Regions from separate parts of the Leucobacter muris genome, predicted to be linked through region 2. Evidence: predicted binding sites of a transcription regulator. Region 2 holds the regulator's gene; the other holds the start of a gene.

Region 1 (4,230 bases), 1.1 Mb from region 2:
GGGTCTCGGCTTCGGCACGCTCTCGATCATGATCGTGCAGGCGATCGCCGCGCTCGCCGTGGTGGTGTACTTCCGGCGCAACCGCGATCCGCGCATCTGGAGCACCCTGATCGCCCCCGGCCTGGGCTTCCTCGCGCTGCTGCTCTTCAGCATCATGGCGATCGCGAACTTCGACCTCGTGGCGGGATCGAGCGCGCTGTACGTGCTCATGCTGCCGTGGGTGCTGGTGCTCGCGGTGGTGGGCGGCGTGCTCTACGCCGGGTACCTGAAGTCGAAGCGTCCCGAGACCTATGAGAGCCTCTCGCAGGATCTCGAGAACTTCGAGGAGCTGGAGGAGGCGGGTGCGCCCGAGTGAGGCGGTCGGGCCCGGCTCGACCCGAGCCCGCTCACCGGGTGCTCACTCCGCGGAGAATGCGGCCCGCACCTCGTCGTGGGGCAGCGCGAAGCTCTCGTGCCCCTCGCGGCCGACCGTGTCGCGGGCTGCGACGAGCGCGTTCAGCACCGCCTCCTCGGTCGCTTCGACGACACCGGTGAAGAGGGCGTCGATGCGTCCCCACGCGACGTGCGCGAATTGCTCGACCACCGGCCCCGTCGTGCCCATCCGCGATCCGAGGGAGCCCTCATTGGCAGTCGAGAGCGCGAGGAAGATGTCGCCCGAGAAGTGGCTGCCGGTGGTGCCGGTGCGCGCGAGGCCGAGCGGTACGCGGCGGGCGAGCGCCTCGCACTGGTCGGGCAGCAGGGGCGCGTCGGTCACGACGACCACGATGACGCTGCCGGCGCCGGGAACGGCGCGGGCTCCCGAGAGCTCTCGGTCGAACCATTCGCTCGTCTCCATCGGGTTGGGCGCCCGCGACTCGCGGCCGAGGGGTCGGCCCGCGATCTTGAGCTCCTCGCGGGATCCGAAGTTCGCCTGCAGCAGCACGCCGACCGTGTACGACTCGTCGCCGATGCGCACGGTGCGCGAGGCCGTGCCGGTGCCGCCCTTGAAGCCGTAGCAGTTCATGCCGGTGCCGCCGCCGACGCTGCCCTCGGCGAGCGGGCCGCCCGAGGCCGCGTCGAGGGCCTGCTCGGCGTGCTCGGGGCGCACCGTGTCGGCGTTGATCGAGTTGAGGTAGCCGTCCCAGGTCTCGCCGACCACGGGCAGCATCCACGCGGCCGCGCTGTCGGAGTGGTGCGCAGCCATCCAGCGGTCGACGCCGCGGTGCACCGAGCCGACGGCGTGCGAGTTGGTGATGGCGATGGGCGCCTGCAGCTGCCCGGACTCCTCGATCCAGCTGCGACCGGTGAGCTCGCCATTGCCGTTGAGCACTGCGACGCCGGCGGCGCAGGGAAGGCCCGCGCGGTCGCGCCCGCGCGGAAGGATGGCGGTGACGCCGGTGCGCGCGACGACGGGCGCGTCGTCGGTGATCGTGACGAAGCCGACCTCGAGGCCCGGCACGTCGGTGATGGCGTTGAGCGGGCCGGGCGTGCCGTCGAGGGGCACGCCGAGGTCGCGGGCGCGAGGGGCGGCCCCGGCCCCCTGGTCACCCAGCGGGGGTGTCGACTCCGAAGTATTGAACATTGTTTAATCCTTCCGTTTGTGATTACACTACATTTTCGAGGCCCTAAGCGCGATCATTCGATCCGTGTTTGAAGAATGCCACGCGTCCCGATGACGAAGGAGTCGACATGTCAGCACCGTCCACCACAGTAACGGCGACGAAGGGCGGTGAGCTCGCGGCCGGGCGACTCGGCACCTGGGACATCGTCTTCTTCGTCATCTCGGCCGCGGCGCCCCTCACCGTGATCGTCAGCGGCGCGATCACCTCGTTCCGCATGGGCGGCATCGGCGCGCCCGGCGCGATCCTCTTCTCGGGCGCCGTGCTCATCTGCTTCGCGTTCGGCTTCACGGCGATGTCCCAGAGCGTGCGCAACGCCGGCGCCTTCTACGCGTACGTCTCGCGCGGCCTCGGCAAACCGGCGGGCCTCGCGGTCTCGTCGGTCACGGTGTTCGCCTATGTGGCGCTCGTCGTCTGCTTCTACGGCTTCATCGGCTTCTTCGCCGAGTTCACCTTCGCCGAGCTCTTCGGCGTCGAGCTGCACTGGGGCGTCTACTCGGTCGCGGCGGTGCTCATCGTGGGGCTGCTCGGCTACAACAAGGTCGACGTCGGCGCGAAGGTGCTCGCGGTGCTGCTCACCCTCGAGGTCGCGATCCTGCTCGTGCTCGCCGTCGCCGTGCTCGTCGACGGCGGCCCCGAGCCCGCGAGCCTCGCCTCCTTCGACCCGCAGAACGTGTTCTTCGCACCCGGGCGGGGGCGCTCTTCGTCATCGGCTTCGGCGCCTACCTCGGCTTCGAGAGCACCGCGATCTACGCCGAGGAGGCGAAGCGCCCGGAGCGCACCGTGCCCCGCGCCACCATCATCGCGATCGCGTTCCTCGGCGTCTTCTACGCCTTCACCTTCTGGATCCTCACCCTCGCGTTCGGAGCCGACGGCCTCATCGAGCTCGCCCGCAGCGACGCCTTCGAGACGCTCGTCATCGAGGGCACGGGCGAGTACGCCGGAGCCTGGGCGGCGTTCGTCATGAAGATACTCATCGTGACGAGCTTCTTCGCCTGCGTGCTCGCCTTCCACAACGCCTGCACCCGCTACCTCTTCTCGCTCGGCCGCGAGGGGCTGCTGCCCCGCGCCCTCGGGCGGTCGAGCGCGCGCAGCCAGTCGCCCGCCGTCGCGAGCATCACCCTCTCGGCGATCTCGCTGCTCGCGGTCGTGGTCGCCCTGCTGCTGCGGGCCGACCCGTTCCTCGGGCTCGCGATCTGGACCTACGCCACGGGCGTGCAGGGGCTCGTCTTCGCCCAAGCGGTCACCGCGGTGGCCGTGGTCTGGTACTTCGTGAGGGATCGCCGCGGCCACAGCGTCTGGCGCGTCGTCGTGGCTCCCGCCATCGGGGCGATCGGACTGATCATCGGCTACTTCCTCATCGTCACGAACTTCGAGGTCGTCACGGGGCTCGAGGGGCCGATTAATCAGGTGCTGCTGCTGCCGACCCCGATCCTCTTCATCGGCGGCATCGTCGTGGGCCTCGTGCTCAAGAAGCGCAAGCCCGCCTACTACGCGAGCCTCACCGAATCGGTGAAGGTCATGCCCCGGGGCGCCGAATAGGGCGCGGGATCGCCGGCCCGTCGCCCCGCGCGGGGCGACGGGCCGGCGCGGACTCCGACGCTGCGAGCGCCGTGCTCCGGGGGTCGCGCGCTCATCTCCCGCTAGGCTGACACCATGAACGCGACCGCGCGCCGACGCCACGAACGCCGCGAAGACATCATCCGCGCGTTCTGGCGGGTCGCCCGCTCCCGCCCGCGCAAGCCGATCAACGTGCGCGCCGTCGCGGCCGAGGCCGAGATGAGCCCGGCCAACGTGCTGCACTACTTCTCCAGCCTCAACGAGCTGCAGATCACGGCGCTCGCGGGGGCGATGGAGCAGTTCAGCGAGCAGCGGCGGCGCATCATCGACCGACCCGAGAGCGCCACCGAGCGCATCTACGCCCTCATCGACGCGGGTGTGCCCGACGAGATCAGCGACGAGCTGCGCTACGTCTACGAGAGCGTGCCGATCCTCGCCGAGCACCCCGAGTACCTGCCCGCGCATCGCGCCCTCACCGAGCGCCAGATCATGCTCTACCGCACCCTCATCGAGATCGGCGCGGGCACGGGGGAGTTCGCGCTCGCGTCGCCGCCCGGCATCATCGCCCGCAACCTCGTCGCGCTCGAGGACGCCTACGACCTCTATCCGCTCGTGGGCGATCGCACGCCGCGGGAGGAGTGCCGCGCGGCCGTGCGCAGCTACGCCGAGCTCGCGCTCGGGATCGCGCCGCGGTAACCGGGGCCCTCGCACCCTCGGGCCGGCCCACGCGCGCCGTGCGGGCGACCGGGATCCGGATCCTCCCTCGCACGCAGAAAGGCCCGGGCGCGCAGTGCGCCCGGGCCCTTCGAACCGCTCCTTAGAGGGTCTCGCCGAGCTTGAAGCCCTTCACGTCGTCGCCCTCGCGGGTGTACGAGAAGCCGTCGGCGCCGATGGTCACGGCCATCTCGCTGTTGTCGGTGCGAGCCACGACGGGCTGCGGGTTGCCGTCGAGGTCGAGCACGAGCGAGGCGTCGGTGTACCACGAGGGCACGACGGGGTTGCCCCACCAGTCGCGGCGCTGGTTGTCGTGCACGTCCCAGGTGACGACCGGGTTGTCGGGGTCGCCGGTGTA
Region 2 (4,230 bases):
CGCACGAGGCGCAGGGCGTCGATCACGGCGGGGTCTGCCGCGAGATATCCGAGGCGCACGCCGGCGAAGGCGAAGGCCTTGCTCATGGTGCGCGAGACGAGCAGGCGATGGCGGCCGGGCAGCAGCGCGACCGCGCTCTCGCGCTGCGCGTCGAACTCGTGGTAGGCCTCGTCGACGATGAGGATGCCGTCGAAGGCCTCATAGGCGGCGAGGATCACCTCGCGGTCGAGCGGCGTGCCGGTGGGGTTGTTGGGGCCGCACAGGATGGCGATGTCGGGCCGGTGCTCGCGCAGGGCGCCGACCACGAGCTCGGGGGTGAGGGCGTAGTCGGCGGGGCGCGCAACGGCGATCCACTCCGTGTCGGTGCCCGAGGCGAGCAGCGGGTACATGGAGTAGGTGGGCGTGAAGCTCAGCAGCGAGCGCCCGGGGCCGCCGAACGCCTGCAGAATCTGCTGCAGCACCTCGTTCGAGCCGTTCGCCGCCCACAGCTGCTCGACGGTCAGGCCATGGCCGAGATAACCGGCCAGGGCCTCGCGCAGCTCGGTGAACTCGCGGTCGGGATAGCGGTTCACTCCGTGAACCGCCTGCGCGAGCGACTCCGCGATGTCGGCAACCACGCCCTCGGGGATCGGATGCGTGTTCTCGTTGACGTTGAGGCTCACCGGCACGGGATCCTGGGGAGCCCCGTAGGGCTGCTTGCCGACGAGGTTGGCGCGGAGAGGGAGATCGCTCAGGCTGGTCACCGCACCAGTTTAGAACCTCCCCGGGGCGCCGCCGGCTCGCGAGGCCGGCGCGCAGGGTCGGAACCTAGTGGGTGCGCCCGGGACGCCTTCGAACGCGCACGCTTCGATCGCTCAGGCTTCACACCCTCACGTATCGAGCTCGTCGGCCCCGAACACCGCGGGGCTGTCGGAGTACCGCAGCGGCACCGCGATCGCCTCGCCCGCCTCGATGCCAGAGCCGTCGAGCTGGTTGAGCTGCACGATCTCGGCGACCAGGTCGCGCGGGTCGGCCTCGGGGTCGAGCTCGGTCGCGAGCGACCAGAGCGAAGCACCGGGCTGCACGACCACGTAGTGGAACTGCTGGCCGGAAGCGCCCTCTTCCGACGCGAAGGCCTGGGGGCCCGCGAACGTCGCCGCCAGCGCGAGCAGGCCCGCGACCATCACGGTGGCCAGCGATCCGAAGACCACTCGCCCGCGACGCGTGAGGCGCAGCTTCGCGTTCGCCTTCGGGGGGCGAACCTCGTACGACTCGTGCTGCAGAACCGCCTGTGCGCTCATGGTGGTCTCTCCTGTTCTTCCGCGCCGCCGCGAGTATCACATCGGGGCGAACATCTGTTTCGAATATATCTTCGATGAATCGAAACCGCAAGCAAGATCTTCGAACACATGTTTCGATCTTTTCCGCGACACTCGAACACTTGTTTGGCGGTGTTCGAATGCAGCGGCTATGGTTTCGAGCAACGGCATCACTGAATCAGCAACCACTGACATTCATGGATCCGACCCTCCCGCCACCGCCCTCGGGCCTCGGAAAGGACAGCGATGAGCGACGCTCCCCACTCCCGGAAGCCCCTCAGCGAGAAGCAGCAGGCGATCCTCGAGTGCATCGCGCGCTCGGTCGACACTCGCGGCTACCCGCCCAGCATGCGCGAGATCGGCGACGCCGTCGGGCTCTCCTCGCTCTCGAGCGTCACCCACCAGCTCAGCCGCCTCGAGCTCGGCGGGTACATCCGCCGCGATCCGAACCGGCCCCGAGCACTCGAGATCCTCGTCGAGCTGGCGAGCACGAGCGCGGCCATCGCCGACGCCCCCGCGCAGCAGGTCGAGGAAGCCGCCTACGTGCCCCTGGTCGGGCAGATCGCCGCGGGCGTGCCGATCACGGCCGACCAGCAGGTCGAGGAGATCGTGCCGCTCCCCCGGCAGCTCGTGGGCGACGGCCAGCTGTTCATGCTGCGCGTGGTGGGCGACTCCATGATCGATGCGGCGATCTGCGACGGCGATTTTGTGGTCGTGCGCCAGCAGCGCGAGGCCGAGAACGGCGACATCGTCGCGGCGATGCTCGACGGCGAGGCGACCGTCAAGGTCTTCCGCCGCCGCGACGGCCACACGTGGCTGCTGCCGCGCAACAGCGCGTTCGAGCCGATCCTCGGCGACCACGCCGAGGTGCTCGGCCGCGTCGTCGCGGTCTTCCGCTCCGTCTGATCGCGCAGGCCGGGCCGGGGCCGCCCCCGGCCCGGCGTCGGCACGCGGTGGCGAGCGGCCGAACGCCGCGGAAGCGCCCGGCGCTGCCGTACCCTCAGCCGATCGGATCCGGCGTCAGCAGCTGCAGCTCGCGCAGCACGGCCAGCACCTGCTCGTGCCGGTTGAAGGTGTAGAGGTGCACCGACGGGGCTCCCCCGGCGAGCAGCGCGCGTGCGAGGTCGACCGTGTGCTCCACGCCCAGCTCGGGCGCGTATCCCCCGGCCTCCTCGAGTGCCCGTTCCAGCCCCTCGGGGGCCGGGCGACCCGCCAGCGACGCGACCTTGCGCAGCTGCGCACTCGTCGAGACCGGCATGAGCCCGGGCAGCACGGGGATCCGCAGCCCCGCGCTCTGGGCGTCGCCCACGAAGCCGAGGTACTCCTCGGCCCGGAAGAAGAGCTGCGTGACGGCGAACTGCGCGCCGGCCTCCTGCTTCTCGATGAGCCATTCGATGTCCTGCGAACGCGATCGCGACAGCGGGTGCCCGTTCGGGTACGCGGCCACGGCGGTGCGCCCGACGCTCGTGAGCGGCGGTCGCTCGGCGCGGGCCTCGGCGACCAGATCGACCAGCTCGAGCGACGACAGGGATCCCGTCACCGCAGGGTCGTGCTCGTCGAGCCCCCGCGGCGGGTCGCCGCGCAGGGCGAGGAAGTCGTGCACGCCGGCGTCCATGATGCGGTGGATCGTCTCGCGCACCGCATCGCGGCTCTCACCGACCGTGGTGAGGTGTGCGAGCGGCAGTGCGTCGGTGTGATCGCGCAGGTACTTCAGCAGGTCGAGCGACGCGTCGCGGTTGGACCCGTTCGCCCCGTAGGTGACCGAGATGAAGTCGGGGCCGGCTGCGGAGAGGTGCTGCACGGCGTGCCCGAGGGCGAGGGCGGCGGCGCCGCTGCGCGCCGGGAACACCTCGAAGGAGAAGCGGGCGCGGGTGGGCGCGCTGCCCGCGAGCGGCAGCGGGCTCACGACGCCGCTCCCGCCAGGGCCTCGGACGCCAGCTCGGTGCCCCGCACCCGAGCGGCGATCTTGGCGAAGGCCACGTCGCGGGCGAAGTCGGGCGAGCCGTGCCGCGGCTTCTCGTCGATGAGGTAGGGCGAGAACCCGCAGTCGTCGGTAGAGCCGAGCAGCTCGGGCGGCACGAAGCGCGCCGCCCGCACGAGCTGGTCGCGGATCTGCTCGGCCGTCTCGAGCCTCGGATGGGTGGGGTTGGTCACGCCGATGAGCACGCGCGGGGCGCGCCCGCGGGATGCCCGTCCGCGCAGCTGACCGCCGACGAGACGGGCGACACGATCCGGATCCTTCTCCCCCGCGGCCTGCACCAGGAAGTACCCCGCCTCGATCTGGAACAGCTCGGGGATCAGCTCGGCGTAGTCGATGTCGGCGCTGTGCGCCGAGTCGTTGTCGTTGCCGGGGCAGGTGTGCACGCCCACCGCGGCGCGCTGCCGCGGCTCGAGGCGATCCAGCACCCGGTTGATGAGCTCGATGAAGCCTCCCAGCGCTTCGGGGCCGGCCCACGGGGCGCGCAGATCACGGCGCAGCGCGAGGCGCCCCTCCGTGAAGTCGATCGTGACGCGGGAGGCGCCCGCGGCGAAGCAGCGCGCGATGTCGTCGGCGCAGCCGTCGACCACGTCGTTCAGGAAGTCGTCGCGCGAGTAGTCGCCGAGGCCCGCATCGGGCACCATGAGCGACAGCATCGACGGCGAGATCACGGCCTGCTTGAGCGGCAGGTCGGTCAGCTCGCGAGCCGCCGACACGTCATCGGCGGCCCACGCGCGGAAGGCGAACGGTGCGCTTGCGAGGCTCGGGATCACCCGGTGGTGGCCGTCGGCGAACACCGCGAAGACCGGCCCTTCCTCGACCTCGTCGGTGCCGAGCGGATAGCTCGCGAAGCTGTGCCTGCGCTGCTCGCCGTCGGAGATGATCGGCGAGCCGGTCGCCGCCAGGCGGTCGAGGGTGTCGCGCACCGCGAGATCCTGCTCGGCGCGCAGCTGG

What was found. The regulator LexA, encoded in region 2, represses DNA repair genes until DNA is damaged. The targets are predictions, from matches to a motif close to TCGAACANNTGTTCGA.
Region 1: the regulator LexA is predicted to act here: its motif matches at 1,585-1,600, upstream of Leucomu_RS10320 (DmpA family aminopeptidase).

What each region holds. Positions count from the first base shown of each region.
Region 1 covers NZ_CP035037.1:2,211,722-2,215,951, reverse strand. Annotated here, with positions in the region: gene Leucomu_RS10325 (APC family permease) at 1-355, shown strand, start outside; gene Leucomu_RS10320 (DmpA family aminopeptidase) at 398-1,561, opposite strand; partial or broken gene Leucomu_RS15730 (APC family permease) at 1,669-2,196, shown strand; gene Leucomu_RS15725 (APC family permease) at 2,082-3,140, shown strand; gene Leucomu_RS10310 (hypothetical protein) at 3,255-3,854, shown strand; gene hpaD (3,4-dihydroxyphenylacetate 2,3-dioxygenase) at 3,976-4,230, opposite strand, start outside.
Region 2 covers NZ_CP035037.1:1,142,408-1,146,637, reverse strand. Annotated here, with positions in the region: gene Leucomu_RS05345 (histidinol-phosphate transaminase) at 1-743, opposite strand, end outside; gene Leucomu_RS05340 (hypothetical protein) at 870-1,280, opposite strand; gene lexA (transcriptional repressor LexA) at 1,545-2,204, shown strand; gene Leucomu_RS05330 (methylenetetrahydrofolate reductase) at 2,299-3,204, opposite strand; gene Leucomu_RS05325 (uroporphyrinogen decarboxylase/cobalamine-independent methonine synthase family protein) at 3,201-4,230, opposite strand, start outside.